DNA from 2 places in the Streptomyces sp. NPDC020489 genome. Region 1 is predicted to be linked to the other one. Evidence: riboswitches for the same ligand, from Rfam matches in the RefSeq annotation. Region 1 holds a riboswitch; the other holds the start of a gene.

Region 1 (7,379 bases):
TCGCGGACTTCGACGCGCACCTCGAGGAGGCGCTGGACCGGATCCTGGCGGAGGAGCAGAGCGCCGGCTGAAGCGTTACGGCACGGAGGGGGCGTAACGCTTCAGCGCGGGCGTGGGGCTCGCGCAGGAACGCTTCTCCTTCGGCGGGGCCTGGGTCTGCCTCGGCCGGGGGCGGGGCCCCTCCGGCGCGGTCGGAGCGGGCCCCCTCCGGCGCGGCCGGCCGTGCCTTGAAGTCGCCCAGGGCCGCGCCATGGTTGCTGCTTCGAGGAGGCTCCTTCGGGGTGCTCTTCCCGGCGGCTGGCACGGCGGCCCTACGGTGCCCCCCGCACGGCAGTCCGGTCAGTCCGGTCAGCGCTTGCGCCGTCGGCCCCGTCCGCCTCGCACCACCGGGATCGGCTGGGTGCCCGACGAGCCCGGCCGGACTCCCGCCGCACTCAGGTCGCCACCCGCGGGGGCGGTCGGGGCGCCCGGAGCGGAACCCGACCCGGACCCTGACCGGTCGGCCGAGACCACCAGCGCCGCGAGGGCGGTCGTGACCGGCACCGATGCGACCAGGCCGATCGAGCCGACCAAGGTGCGCACGATCTCCTCCGCGACCAGCTCGCTGTTGGCGACCGTCCCGACGCTGCTCTGTGCGATGGAGAACAGCAGCAGCAGCGGTAGCGCGGCGCCCGCGTAGGCGAGGACGAGCGTGTTGACGACGGATGCGATGTGGTCGCGGCCGATACGGATGCCTGCGCGGTACAGACCTCGCCAGCCCATCGACGGGTTGGCCTCGTGCAGCTCCCAGACCGCCGACGTCTGAGTGACCGTCACGTCGTCGAGGACACCGAGCGATCCGATGATGACGCCGGCGAGCAGGAGGCCGCTCATGTCGATCGACGGGTACAGGCCATGGATCAGACCGGTGTTGTCGTCCGTGTTGCCGGTGAGCGCGGCCCAGCCGATGAAGAGCGAGCCGAGAATGCCGATCAGCAGCAGTGAGATGAGTGTGCCCAGCACCGCCACGGATGTTCGCGCGGACAGTCCGTGGCACAGGTACAGGGCGATGAGCATGATGGCGCTCGCCCCGACCACGGCCACGACCAGCGGGTTCGAGCCTTGCAGGATCGCGGGCAGGATGAAGAAGTTCAGGATCAGGAAGCTGATCGCCAGCGCGACCAGCGCCATGAGACCTCGCAACCGCCCGACGACCACGACGGCGAGCGCGAAGATACCGGCGAGCAGCCCCATGGGGAGCCTGCGGTTGACGTCGGTGACCGAGTACTGGAGGTCCTTGGGCGCGGAGGGCTCGTACGCGACCACGACTTCCTGGCCCTGACGCAACTGCCGCGACTGGTCCGGCTGCACGATCTCGGTGAACGTACGGCCCTTGTCCTTGCCGGTGTCGACCCGGATCGTCGCCTTCTTGCAGTCGCCCTCAGCCTGCTGCTGGGCGGAGGACCCCTCGGCGGTGGAGGTGTCGCCGGTCGGGGTCTCGCCAGAGGCGTTCACCGACTTGCAGCTCACGCTCACGACCTTGGTGACCGTGGCCTGTTGGGTCTGCCGGTCGAAGCCGACGCCGGTGCGCTCGTGTCCCGGCGCACCCCCCGGCCACAGCACGGCGAGCCCGACGATCACGGCGACACCGAACGGGATGAGGACGGCCGCGATGACCTTGCGCAGATGCTGGGAGACGGGGGCCGCGGGTCCGTGACTGTGGCTGTGGGAGTGACCGTGCCCGCCACCGCCCCGGCCGATACCGTCGCCGCCCCGGCCGCCATCGCCACCGTCACCGCCCCGGCCGCCGCCACCCGAGCCGCCGCCGGAACCTGAGCCGTCACCGGAACCCGAGCCACCGCCGAAACCCGGGCCACCCCTCTGCCCATGCCCCGGGCCGCCGTGCCCGTCTCCCCGATCGTGCCCATGCCCATGCCCATGCTCACGCCCACCACCGGCGTCGTGCCCGTGCCAGTCGTCAGAACCGGAACCGGAACCGGAGCCGTACCCGGCGCCGGAGCCGTACCCGGCAGGACCGAACCCAGGCGCCTGGTCGTACCCAGGTCCTTGGCCGCCCCCAGGCGCCTGGCCACCCCCGGCTCCTTGGCCACCCCCCGGCCCACGGCCGTACCCCGGCTCCGGCCGGCCCCCCGGTCTCGGGCCGTTGCCCGGCCCGCTTCCGGGGCCGGGCCTGCGCGGGGGCTCGGGTGGGTACGGGGGCTGAGGTGTCGTGGTCACCGACCGATCATCGCAAGAACGACAGGGGCCCTCTGTTCACCGCGCCCGAATTGACGCTAGCGTGGGGGCACCTTTGTACACGCGGGAGCTCGGAGCACCGGGCTGAGAGGGCGCTGACCTCCGTCCCAGCGATGTTTCACGTGGAACATCGTCACCAGCGAGTGACGTTCCACACGAAACGTCGGCAGACGGAAGCCGCTGCGTCGACCGCCGAACCTGTTACCGGGTAATGCCGGCGTAGGGAGTAGGTCTCATGACCATCGAGGACGCACGCACGCCTGCCTCCAGCCAGGACGAAGCGCTCATTCAGGGTGAAACGTCAGCAGAAGGCGGGAAGTCCATCGGCTGGCACAAGGCGTATGTCGAGGGCTCGCGCCCCGACCTGCGGGTGCCGGTCCGTCAGGTGCATCTCACCAACGGGCAGTCGGTCACGCTGTACGACACATCGGGCCCGTACACCGATCCCCTGGTCGATACCGACGTCCGCCGTGGCCTGGCGCCGTTGCGGGAGAACTGGATCATCGCCCGGGGTGACACCAAGGAGTACGCGGGCCGTCCTGTCCGCCCCGAGGACGACGGCATCAAGCACACCTCGCCGCGCGGCGGCAATCTGCGCAACCTCGACGCGGTCTTCCCGGGGCGCCCCCGGCTGCCGCGTCGCGGCCGCGACGGCGTGGCGGTCACGCAGCTTGCCTACGCCCGCCGCGGCGAGGTCACGCCGGAGATGGAGTACGTGGCTCTCCGGGAGAACGTGTCCCCCGAGGTCGTCCGGGAGGAGATCGCGGCCGGCCGCGCGGTGCTCCCGGCCAACGTCAACCACCCGGAGATCGAGCCGATGATCATCGGCAAGCGGTTCCTGGTGAAGGTCAACGCCAACATCGGCAACTCGGCGGTCACCTCCTCCATCGAGGAGGAGGTCGAGAAGATGACCTGGGCGACCCGCTGGGGCGCCGACACCGTGATGGACCTGTCCACGGGGCGCAACATCCACACCACCCGCGAATGGGTGCTGCGCAACTCCCCCGTGCCCATCGGCACGGTGCCGCTCTACCAGGCGCTGGAGAAGGTCGACGGCCGCGCCGAGGAGCTGACCTGGGAGATCTACAAGGACACGGTCATCGAGCAGGCCGAGCAGGGCGTGGACTACATGACGGTCCACGCGGGCGTCCGGCTGCCGTACGTCCCACTGACGGCGAACCGCAAGACCGGCATCGTCTCGCGCGGCGGCTCGATCATGGCCGCCTGGTGCCTGGCCCACCACAAGGAGTCGTTCCTGTACGAGAACTTCGAGGAACTCTGCGAGATCCTCGCCGCCTACGACGTCACGTACTCGCTCGGCGACGGCCTGCGGCCCGGTTCGATCGCGGACGCCAACGACGAGGCGCAGTTCGCGGAGCTGCGCACGTTGGGCGAGCTCAACACGATCGCCAAGAGCTTCAACGTACAGACCATGATCGAAGGCCCGGGGCACGTCCCGATGCACAAGATCAAGGAGAACATCGACCTCCAGCAGGAGATCTGCGAGGAGGCGCCGTTCTACACCCTCGGCCCGCTGACCACGGATGTCGCCCCGGCGTACGACCACATCACCTCGGGCATCGGCGCCGCGATGATCGCGTGGTGGGGCACGGCGATGCTCTGCTACGTCACGCCCAAGGAGCACCTGGGCCTGCCCAACCGTGACGACGTGAAGACCGGCGTGATCACCTACAAGATCGCGGCCCATGCGGCGGACCTCGCCAAGGGGCACCCCGGCGCACAGGAGTGGGACGACGCGCTGTCGGACGCCCGCTTCGAGTTCCGCTGGGAGGACCAGTTCAACCTGGCCCTCGACCCCGACACGGCCCGCGAGTTCCACGACGAGACCCTGCCCGCCGAACCGGCCAAGACAGCCCACTTCTGCTCGATGTGCGGGCCGAAGTTCTGCTCCATGAAGATCTCCCAGGACATCCGTCGTCGGCACGGCGGCAGTCAGGAGGAGATCGAGGAGGGCATGGCCCAGAAGTCGAAGGAGTTCGCGGCGGCGGGGAACCGGGTCTATCTGCCCCTCGCCGATTGACCGCCGGCTCCCGCTGATCGGATCCGCGGCTGGGCCGAGCCGCGGATCCGGCGCACGGGGCGTCGGACGCCCCGCCGCGGATGCGCACGTCGTAGGAGTGCTCGGCGTCCCGAGCCGGACGGCCGGCTTGCGCCCCTCGCCCGGCGGAACTCGCCGACGGAGGCGCGCAAGCCGGGGGTCACTCCGGCTGGTGCTCCGGGCCGCCGAAGTCCGGGCTGGTGTAGTCCGGGCTCGTGAAGCTGGGCCGGGGGCTGGCGGGGCCGTCGTCCGGACTGGTGAAGCCGGGGCGGTCGTAGCCGAGCTGCGGCATGCGGCTGGTCGGTGCGGGCGGCGCCGGGCGGTGCAGGGCGGCCGCCGTACCAGGATCGGCGAGCGCGTCGCGCAGGAACGGCAGCACACCCCGCTCCAACAGGGCCTCGCACCAGGCTTCCCTGGCCCGGGACACCTCCCCACTCAGCTCGCCGTACGGCCCGGTGTCGAGCGAGGGCCGGTTGCGCAGGGCGGTGAGCAGCAGGCCGACCGCGGCGACCAGGATGGCGATCGCGGTCACCGCGCCGAACACCCAACCGGTGGTCAGCATGGTCTGGGCGAACGCCGGCTGGGGGTCGAGCATCTTCAGGATGTAGCCCACCAGCAGGAAGATCGCCGCGGCGGTGCCGGCGAGGACGGGAGCCAGGACCGCGACGACGGCGACGGCGCCCGCGCCGGCAGTCTCGGCGACCTCTCCCATGGTGGCGGCGAGTCCCACCGCGCCCGAGCCCGACTCCGGGGAGCCGGTCTCGCGCACGGACGTCGGGGTGGACGGCGCCGGCCGGCGCAGTTCCTCGCGCACCTTGACGTAGTGCTGGTACTCGGTCGCCGCTGCCGCCGTGATGATCGCGGTGGCGTTCAGCGCCATGGTGCGCAGCTGTTCGGGATTGAGCCGCTGTCCCACAGCGGCCAGTTCCGGGCGGTGTGGTGCGGAGCGCAGCGCCTCATCGAGGATCCGCTCGTAATCCTGGCGGTCCTCGCTCAGCAGGTGCTGCGGAACGCTGTTCATGTGCATCCCCCGATGCTCCGTAGGGCTTGGGGCTCGCATGACTGTGAGCCGTCGGGCAGAAACGGAGGGGAGCCTGCTACGGATAAGCCGATGGTAGAGCGGCGACGGCACACGTCGACAGGGGGTTTCCAGAAATTGGGCCCTGGCCTGCGCCGTTCCTGCTTGGTCCGGGACGGGGGATCGTCTGCCCGGTGGAGGTTCAGATATCCAGGGGAAGTTGCTGGACCAGCAGTTTTCCGGCCATGGTCACACCGCCGTCCATGGCGATGGCCAGCCCTTCGGCGTAGACGTGCGGTCCTTCGACGTGGGGGCCCGAGGAGTCCTCGCCGTCCTCGGAGCCGACCTCACCCAGCAGATAGGGGATCGGGCTGTGCCCGTGAACGATCCGGGTGCCGCCGTACGTGTCGAGCAGGGAGCGCACATGGTCGGCGCCGCCCTCGTCGCGGAAGGAGAAGCGCTTGGTGAACTTCCGGAACAGGTCCCAGACCTCGTCCGCGTCGTTGCGTGTGATCGTCTCGCGGACGGTGTCGTTGACCGCCTCGATCGAGTCGCCGTAGTCGAGGTAGGCGGTGGTGTCGGAGTGCACGAGCAGATGGCCGTCGACCGACTCGATGGCGTCCAGGCGGGCCATCCACTGCAGGTGGTGGTCCTGGAGACGGTCCATGTCGGTCTTCTGCCCGCCGTTGAGCAGCCAGGCCGCCTGGAAGGTGGCGGTGCCCGCGCCGGAGTTGACGGGGGTGTCGCCGAACCGCTTGGCGCCGAGCAGCAGCAGCTCGTGGTTGCCCATGAGGGCCTTGCAGTAGCCGCCGGCCGCGGCCGCCTCCGCGGACAGCCGCATCACGAGGTCGATGACGCCGATGCCGTCCGGCCCGCGGTCGGTGAAGTCACCGAGGAACCACAGCCGGGCGGTCCCCGCGCACCAGTTGCCCGCGGCGTCGATGAGGCCCTTCTCCTGGAGGGCCGCCACCAGCTCGTCGAGATAGCCGTGCACGTCACCGACGACGAACAGCGCGCCCGGCCCGGGGCCGGAGGCCGGCTGCGGGACGGCCGAGGGGTCCACGGTCACCTGAAGCGTGTCACCGCGGTTGACGATCGGCAGGTCGCGCTCGGTGGGCGTGTACCCGTCGGGGAAGTCCGCCTCGTGCGGCGGCACGACGTCACCGGGGTGCGCGCTGTGGCCGTACGGACCGGTCTCGTGGACGTACGCGGGTACCCGGAAGTCGCGCAACGTCGCCGTCCGCTCCGCCTCGGGTCCCTGACCGGCCCCCTGAGTCATCAGACCCCTCCACCATCACGCCGCATCTGCACCGCTTCGGACTGCCTGGTCGCAGCGGCCCGCGGTGTCGTGGGCCCATCATAGGAATGCGGATCGCGCCATGTGATGACCCAGGGGTGGTGAATCGGAGCACGACACCTGTTCATCGCGGCATTCGCCCCGATTGGGTCGGGCTTCTGCCGTTGCTGACGGCTTCCGTTTCTACTCCTCCTCGGACGACCGGGGCGGGCTGACGGTCGTCCGGGGCGCACGCCGCTGGGACGACGTGCGCACGATCAGCTCCGTCGGTATCACCTGCTCGACCGGTTGGTCCGATTCGACCCCCTCGATGGCGTCGATGAGGAGCTGGACGACGGCCGTCCCGATGCGCCGCGGCTTCAGGGACAGCGTGGTGATGGGCGGTTCGGTGCTGGCGTAGACGGTGGACTCGGAGCAGCAGACCAGAAGCAGGTCTTCCGGTACGCGCAGTCCGTAGCGGCGGGCCGCGGCGAGCAGATCGGTGCCGTTGGGGTCGAACAGTCCGTAGACCGCGTCGGGGCGGTCGGGCCGGGCCAGCAGCCGGTCGGCGGCGACGGCGCCCGCGCACGGGTCGTGCGCCGGGTAGGCCTCGTAGACCGGGTCCTGGCCGACCCGCTCGCACCAGCGCAGATACGCGGTGGTCGACAGGTGGGTGTACGTGTCGGTCGTGGTCCCGGTCAGCAGGCCGATGCGGCGGGCGCCGGCGTCGGCCAGGTGGTCGAGGATGCCGAGGACGGCGGCCTCGTGGTCGTTGTCGACCCAGGCGGTGA
Region 2 (7,379 bases), on a different contig from region 1:
CGGGTGCATCTCCGGGAAGGCCGCGACGCCGACGCAGAAGTCACCCGACTCCTTGATGAGCCGGACGAGGTCGGCCGCGTAGGTCAGGCCCTGCGGATGCGCCACCCACTCGCCCATGGGGTCGCCGGGCGGGTCGCCGCGCACGGCCAGCATGTTGCGGATCCCGGCGTCGGCGTACTGGCCGATGATGTTGCGCAGTTCCGCGATGGAGTGGTTGACCGCGGTGAGGTGGGCGACCGGCGTCAGCGTGGTGTCGGCGACGATCTGCTGGGTCTCCTTGACCGTGCCGGCGCGCGTGGAACCGCCGGCACCGTACGTCACCGAGACGAAGTCCGGGGCGACCGCCTCGACCCTCCTGAGCGCGCTCCACAGGTTCCGCTCGCCCTTGGGTGTCTTCGGCGCCGAGAACTCGAAGGAGTACGTCGTCTTGCCCGTGGCGAGCATGTCGCGCACGGTGCGTGCGCGGTCCGTCCTGGTGGATGCGGTTCCGAGGGCCATACCGGCAGGTTAGCCAGGGGGTGACGGTCACCCAACCGGATCGGGGAAATTTGCCCTTTTTGTCGACTTGTTGTCCACCCCTCGGACACCCGGGCCGTCCACCCCCGGGCTCACGCCGGACCGCCCGCCCGCCTCACCTTCCCTCGCACCGCCTCACACCGCCTCCCGGAGCCGCTTGGCGAACTCCGCCGCCGCCGCGCCCGGGTCGTCCGCGTCCGTGATGGCCCGCACGACCACGACCCGGCGGGCCCCGGCCGCCAGTACCTCGTCCAGGTTGCCCAGGTCGATGCCGCCGATGGCGAACCACGGGCGGTCGGTGCCGAGGGCGGCGGTGTACCGGACCAGGTCCAGGCCGGGGGCGTGGCGGCCGGGCTTGGTGGGCGTGGGCCAGCACGGGCCGGTGCAGAAGTAGTCGACGCCCTCCTGGACGGCGGCCGCGGCGGCCTCGGTCTCGGAGTGCGTGGAGCGGCCCACGAGGATGTCGTCGCCGAGGATCGCGCGGGCCGCGGGGACCGGGAGGTCACCCTGACCCAGGTGCAGGATCGCGGGGGGCCAGGGGTGGGCGGCCCGGGCGGCGTGCGCCACGTCGGCGCGGTCGTTCACCGACAGGGTCCTGCCGTTCTCCCGGCACTTGTCGGCGAACAGCGCGAGCAGGCCCAGCTCCTCGTCCGCCTCCAGCGTCTTGTCGCGCAGTTGGACGAAGTCGACGCCGTTCGCCAGGACGGCGTCCAGGAACTCGGGAAGGTCGCCCTGCTTCTTGCGGGCGTCCGTGCACAGATAGAGCCGGGCGTCGGCGAGCTGGGCGCGGGCGGCGGTGTCGGACGTGACGGGCGTGACGGGCATGGGTGTCCCCCGGTGTGGATGGCGTACGGGCCGCGGACCGGTGCGGTCGGCCTCGGCGGACCGGGCGTAGTGAACCACAGGCGCACGGCCGCGGCGGTGCGCGCCGGTTCCCGGGCCGCACGACCGCGGCGGTGCGTGCCGGTGCCCGTGCGGTCGGCCCGCCCCGAGGGGACCGCCGCCGGTCCCTCGCCGCCGCGCCACGGCCGCGGTCACCCGCGACCGTGGCCCGCAGGGCCCCGCCCGTACGTCAGACGGTTTTCGGTTCTTGCCGCGCCCGGGTCAGACGGCGAGCGCCTGGGCCCGGCGCTTCACCTCCGTGCCGCGATTCTCGCTGAGTGCCTGCGCGGGGGTGCCGGGCAGGCTGTCGTCGGGGGTGAAGAGCCACTCCAGCATCTCTTCGTCGCTGAAGCCGTCGTCCCGCAGGAGCGTCAGGGTCCCGGTGAGGCCCTTGACGACCTTCTGCTCGGCCCCGTCGATGAAGGCGGCGGGGACGTGCAGCGCGCGGTTCTCACCCCGGCGTACGGCGATGAGCTGGCCCTCCCTGACCAGCTGCCGCACACGCGTCACCTCGACATCGAGGATTTCCGCGATGTCGGGGAGGGTGAGCCAGGCGGGCACGAGAGCATCGATCTTTGCGTCAATCTCGGTCACGACATCAAGCCTGCCATCCCGCACTGACAGGAGGAAGCCGGACCCCTCCGACCAGGGGGTTCCAGCTCCCCCGCGCACGCCTCCCCGACGCCCGGCCCCGCGCCCCGCCGGCCCCCTCGCGTCCGCGTCCCCCGCCCCTACGCCGTCGCCGCCTTCAACGGCCGCGCCGGGTCGAGCAGCAGCTCCGGATCCAGTTCCGTGCCCGCCTCGATCAGCTTCCGTCCCTGGGCCAGATCCCGGGGCCGGCCCACCGCGAGGAGGGCGACCAGGCGGTTCTCGCGCAGCCAGCACACCGACCAGGCCGGCCCGGACGGGTCGCCGCGCCACAGGGCCGTGTCGGCGCGGGCGTGGTGCCCGGCGTACTGGACGAACCGGCCGAACTGCTCGGACCAGAAGTACGGCACCGGGTCGTAGACCGCGGGCGTCTCGCCGATGATGTTGGCCGCGACCGTGCGCGGCCCCTGGAGGGCGTTGTCCCAGTGGTGGACCAACAGGCGCTCGCCGTACCGGCCCGAGGGGAAGGACGCGCAGTCGCCGACCGCGTACACGTCCGGCACGGAGGTGCGCAGCCCGTCGTCGGCCACCACCTCGCCGTGCGCGCCGAGCTCCACGCCCGAGTCGGCCAGCCAGGCCGTGGCGGGGCGGGCGCCGATGCCGACCACCACGGCGCCCGCGGGCAGCCGGGTGCCGTCGTCGAGGACGACCGTGCCGGGCTCGACACGCGCCACGCGCGTGCGGGTGCGCAGGTCGGCGCCCGCGTCGGCGTACCAGGCGCCCATCGGCGCCGCCACCTCAGCGGGCAGCGCGCCCGCGAGCGGCCGTTCGGCGGCCTCCACGACGGTGACCGAGCAGCCCGCCTCACGCGCGGCGGTCGCGAACTCGGCGCCGATCCAGCCCGCGCCGACCACCACGATGTCGTGCTGCCGGGCGAGCACCGGCCGCAGCCGCTCGGCGTCGTCGAGGGTGCGCAGCAGATGGACGCCGGGGACGCCCTCCGCGCCGGGCAGCCGGATCGGTTCGGCACCGGTGGCGAGGACCAGGACGTCGTACGGCACGGGCCCGGACTCGGTGTCCAGGGTGTGCTCGGCGGGGCGGACGCCCAGGACCTCGCGGCCGAGTTCGAGTCCGATGCCGAGCGCCTCGAAGTCGACGTCGAAGGCGGAGCCCTCGGCCTTGCCGAGCAGGACCGCCTTGGACAGCGGCGGCCGGTCGTACGGCTGGTGCGGCTCCGCGCCGATCAGGGTCACGGTGCCGGTGAAGCCCTGCTCGCGCAGCGCGACCGCGGTCTGCACGCCGGCCATGCCCGCGCCGACCACCACGACCCGCCGTGGCGCCTGTGCCTGCGTCTGCGTGTCCTCGCTCACCTGATCACCATAGACAACTGACAATTTGTCAGTCAGGAGTCGTGCGCAGTGACCTGCTCCACACCTGCCGCGATCTGCTCCACGACACTCGTCCCGCTGCCGGGCCGGGACTCCCACTCCCAGGTCTCCTCCAGGCGCACGCGCCCGTCCGGGAGTTCGACCACGGTGGACACGCAGTGCCCGGACGCGGTCGTCCCGTCCTGCCTCAGCTGGACGTACCGGAAGTCGAGCCGGTCCCCGTCCCGGGTACCCACCAGATGCCCCCGCACGACGTCCCCGCCCGCGTACTCGGCCCAGATCTCGCCGTCCTTCTCGTGGTACGTGAAGCGGGTGCGCGTGCCCACCTGGCCCGGGGCCTGGTCGGCGACGGGGGCGAGGACGAGGCCGTCCAGCGAGCGGGGCATGACCGTGGGCTCCCTTACACATGCGGTGCTCTGCGGGCTAGGGTGGCCACCGTAGAGCACTCGCGGGAGCCCGGACGCACCGGGCTGAGAGGGAGGCTGGCGGCCTCCGACCGTACGAACCTGATCCGGGTCATGCCGGCGAAGGGAGGGGCTGGACGCCCATGTCCTCACGTACGTCAGACGTCCTCGTCATCGGGGGCGGCATCATCGGCCTGGTCACGGCCTGGCGGGCCGCACAGCGCGGTCTCGCCACGGCCGTCGTGGACCCCGAACCCGGCGGCGGGGCCGCCCAGGTGGCCGCCGGGATGCTGGCCGCCGTCACGGAACTGCACCACGGCGAGCAGACCCTGCTGGGCCTGAACCTCGCCTCGGCCCGCCGCTATCCGCGGTTCGCGGCCGAGCTGACCGAGCTGACCGGCCAGGACCTCGGCTACCGCCGCTGCGGCACGCTCGCCGTCGCTCTGGACGCCGACGACCGCGCCCACCTGCGCGAACTGCACGCTCTCCAGCGGGAGTCGGGCCTGGAGTCGGAGTGGCTGTCCGGGCGCGAGTGCCGGCGTCTGGAGCCGATGCTCGCGCCGGGGGTGCGCGGCGGCCTGCGGGTCGACGGGGACCACCAGATCGACCCGCGGCGGCTGGTCAAGGCGCTGCTGACCGCGTGCGAGCGCGCGGGGGTGGTCTTCCACCGCGCGTGGGCCGAGCGCCTGGAGGTCGTACGGGACCGGGCCGCCGGTCTCACGACGACGGACGGCACGCGGCTGGGCGCGGGACAGGTCGTCCTGGCGGCCGGCAGCCTCAGCGGGCGGCTGGCCGGGGTCCCGGAGGCCGTACTGCCGCCGGTGCGGCCGGTGAAGGGGCAGGTGCTGCGGCTGACCGTGCCGCCGCGGTACGCGCCGTTCCTGAACCGGACCGTGCGGGCCGTGGTCCGCGGCAGCCAGGTCTACCTGGTGCCGCGCGAGAACGGCGAGCTGGTGGTCGGGGCGACCAGCGAGGAGCTGGGCTGGGACACGACGGTGACCGCGGGCGGGGTGTACGAGTTGCTGCGCGACGCCCATGAGCTGGTCCCCGGCATCACCGAGCTGCCGCTGACGGAGACCCGCGCGGGGCTGCGTCCCGGCTCGCCGGACAACGCGCCGCTGCTCGGGCCGACCGAGCTGCCCGGGCTGCTCCTGGCGACCGGCCACCACCGCAACGGCGTACTGCTCGCACCCGTCACCGGCGACGCGCTGGCCGACGTCCTGACCACGGGCGAACTCCCCGACGAGGTGCGCCCGTTCACCCCCAGGCGATTCAGGGAACTCGTGGAGCAGCCCGCATGAACATCTCTCTCAACGGCGAGCCGCGCGAGGTCGCTCCCGGCACGGCTCTCGACACCGTCGTACGGGCCCTCACCCCGGCGCCCTCCGGCGTGGCCGCCGCCCTCAACGAAACCGTCGTCCCGCGCGGACAGTGGTCCTCGACGCCCCTCGCCGAGGGAGACCGCGTCGAGGTCCTCACCGCCGTCCAGGGAGGCTGACCCATGGCCGACGATCCCTTCCTCCTGGGCGGTACGACGTACTCGTCCCGCCTGATCATGGGCACCGGCGGGGCGCCCAGCCTGGACGTGCTGGAGCGGGCGCTGGTCGCCTCCGGGACCGAGCTGACCACGGTCGCGATGCGCCGCGTGGACCCGAACGTGCACGGCTCGGTCCTGTCGGTGCTGGACCGGCTCGGCATCGCGGTGCTGCCCAACACCGCGGGCTGCTTCACCGCGGGCGAGGCCGTGCTGACGGCCCGTCTCGCGCGCGAGGCGCTCGGCACCGACCTGGTCAAGCTGGAGGTCATCGCCGACGAGCGCACCCTGCTGCCGGACCCGATCGAGCTGCTGGACGCGGCGGAGACGCTGGTCGACGACGGTTTCACGGTGCTGCCGTACACCAACGACGACCCGGTGCTGGCCCGGAAGCTCCAGGACGTGGGCTGTGCGGCGATCATGCCGCTCGGCTCCCCGATCGGCTCCGGGCTCGGCATCCGCAACCCGCACAACTTCCAGCTGATCGTCGAGCACGCGCGCGTGCCGGTGATCCTGGACGCGGGCGCGGGGACGGCGTCGGACGTGACGCTCGCGATGGAGCTGGGGTGCGCGGGTGTGATGCTCGCCTCGGCGGTGACGCGGGCTAGGGAGCCGGAGCTGATGGCCCACGCGATGCGGCACGGGGTGGAGGCGGGCCGGCTGGCGCACCGCGCGGGGCGCATCCCGCGGCGGCACTTCGCCGAAGCCTCGTCGCCCGCCGAGGGGTTGGCGCGGCTCGATCCGGAACGTCCCGCGTTCTGAACGTACGTTCGAGAGGGGCCGGGAGTCGTGGCGACGTCCGTCACAGGACGGCTTCAGTCCCGCCCCGATCTCGCCCGAACCGGCGGCCCTGTCAGTCGCGGCTCGTACACTCACCTGCGTGGATACGACCCTTCAGGACCCTTTGGTCGGGCAGGTGCTCGACGGGCGTTATCGCGTGGACGCGCGGATCGCGGTCGGCGGGATGGCCACGGTCTACCGGGCCGTGGACACCCGCCTGGACCGCGTGCTCGCGCTGAAGGTGATGCACCCGGGCCTCGCGGCCGACGGCACCTTCGTGGACCGGTTCATCCGCGAGGCCAAGTCCGTCGCCCGGCTCGCCCACCCCAACGTGGTGCAGGTCTTCGACCAGGGCACCGACGGGTCGTACGTCTACCTGGCCATGGAGTACGTGGCCGGCTGCACCCTGCGTGACGTGCTGCGCGACCGCGGGGCGCTGCAGCCGCGGGCCGCGCTCGACATCCTGGAACCGGTGCTGGCCGCGCTCGGCGCCGCGCACCGCGCGGGCTTCGTGCACCGGGACATGAAGCCGGAGAACGTCCTGATAGGGGACGACGGCCGGGTGAAGGTCGCCGACTTCGGACTGGTGCGGTCCGTCGACACCGTCACCAGCACCAGCGGTGCCGTGCTCGGCACCGTCTCCTATCTCGCGCCCGAGCAGATCGAGCAGCCGGGTGCCACCGACGCCCGCGTGGACGTCTACGCGTGCGGTGTCGTGCTGTACGAGATGCTGACCGGCGAGAAGCCGCACGACGGGGAGTCCCCCGCCATCGTGCTCTACAAGCACCTCCACGAGGACGTCCCGCCGCCCTCGGCCGTCGTGCCGGGGCTGCCGTTCGCGCTGGACGAGCTGGTCGCCTCCGCCACCGCCCGCACCCCGGACCTCCGCCCGTACGACGCGGTGGCGCTGTTCGCGCATGCCCGCGAGGCCCGCTCCGCGCTCAGCGAGGACCAGCTGGACCTGATGCCGCCCCAGGCGCTGACCGCCCAGCACAGCAACGCGGAGGACCGCACCAGCGTGATCCCGCGGTCGCTGACCGTGCCGCGCCCCCTGCCGGTCGACGAGGAGGCGGAGCCCGCGCTCAACCGCACGAGCCGCCTCCAGTCGCCCCCGCCCCCGCCGCCCCGGCGCCGTTCGGGCCGCCCGCGCGGTCCGCTCGCGATCGTGGCCGCCCTGCTGCTGATCCTCGGGGTCGGCGCGGGCGTCTGGTACATCAACTCCGGGCAGTTCACCAAGGTCCCGCCGCTGGTGGAGAAGACCGAGGCGCAGGCCCGGGACCGGCTGGA

Evidence for each region. Region 1 has a riboswitch for thiamine pyrophosphate ahead of thiC (phosphomethylpyrimidine synthase ThiC). Riboswitches for the same ligand answer to the same signal wherever they lie in the genome.
Region 2: linked by a shared signal. The riboswitch ahead of thiO (glycine oxidase ThiO) and the one ahead of thiC (phosphomethylpyrimidine synthase ThiC) in region 1 are both predicted to bind thiamine pyrophosphate.

Annotation. Positions count from the first base shown of each region.
Region 1 is NZ_JBIRUZ010000007.1:337,829-345,207, forward strand. Features, by position in the region: gene ACH41F_RS21275 (SsgA family sporulation/cell division regulator) at 1-71, shown strand, start outside; gene ACH41F_RS21280 (YibE/F family protein) at 349-2,217, opposite strand; TPP riboswitch at 2,289-2,478, shown strand; gene thiC (phosphomethylpyrimidine synthase ThiC) at 2,471-4,276, shown strand; gene ACH41F_RS21290 (hypothetical protein) at 4,455-5,321, opposite strand; gene ACH41F_RS21295 (metallophosphoesterase) at 5,515-6,591, opposite strand; gene ACH41F_RS21300 (substrate-binding domain-containing protein) at 6,793-7,379, opposite strand, start outside.
Region 2 is NZ_JBIRUZ010000001.1:644,780-652,158, reverse strand. Features, by position in the region: gene metF (methylenetetrahydrofolate reductase [NAD(P)H]) at 1-498, opposite strand, end outside; gene thiE (thiamine phosphate synthase) at 652-1,341, opposite strand; gene ACH41F_RS02915 (Rv2175c family DNA-binding protein) at 1,621-1,992, opposite strand; gene ACH41F_RS02910 (NAD(P)/FAD-dependent oxidoreductase) at 2,130-3,293, opposite strand; gene ACH41F_RS02905 (hypothetical protein) at 3,389-3,760, opposite strand; TPP riboswitch at 3,813-3,924, shown strand; gene thiO (glycine oxidase ThiO) at 3,922-5,079, shown strand; gene thiS (sulfur carrier protein ThiS) at 5,076-5,276, shown strand; gene ACH41F_RS02890 (thiazole synthase) at 5,280-6,074, shown strand; gene pknB (Stk1 family PASTA domain-containing Ser/Thr kinase) at 6,193-7,379, shown strand, end outside.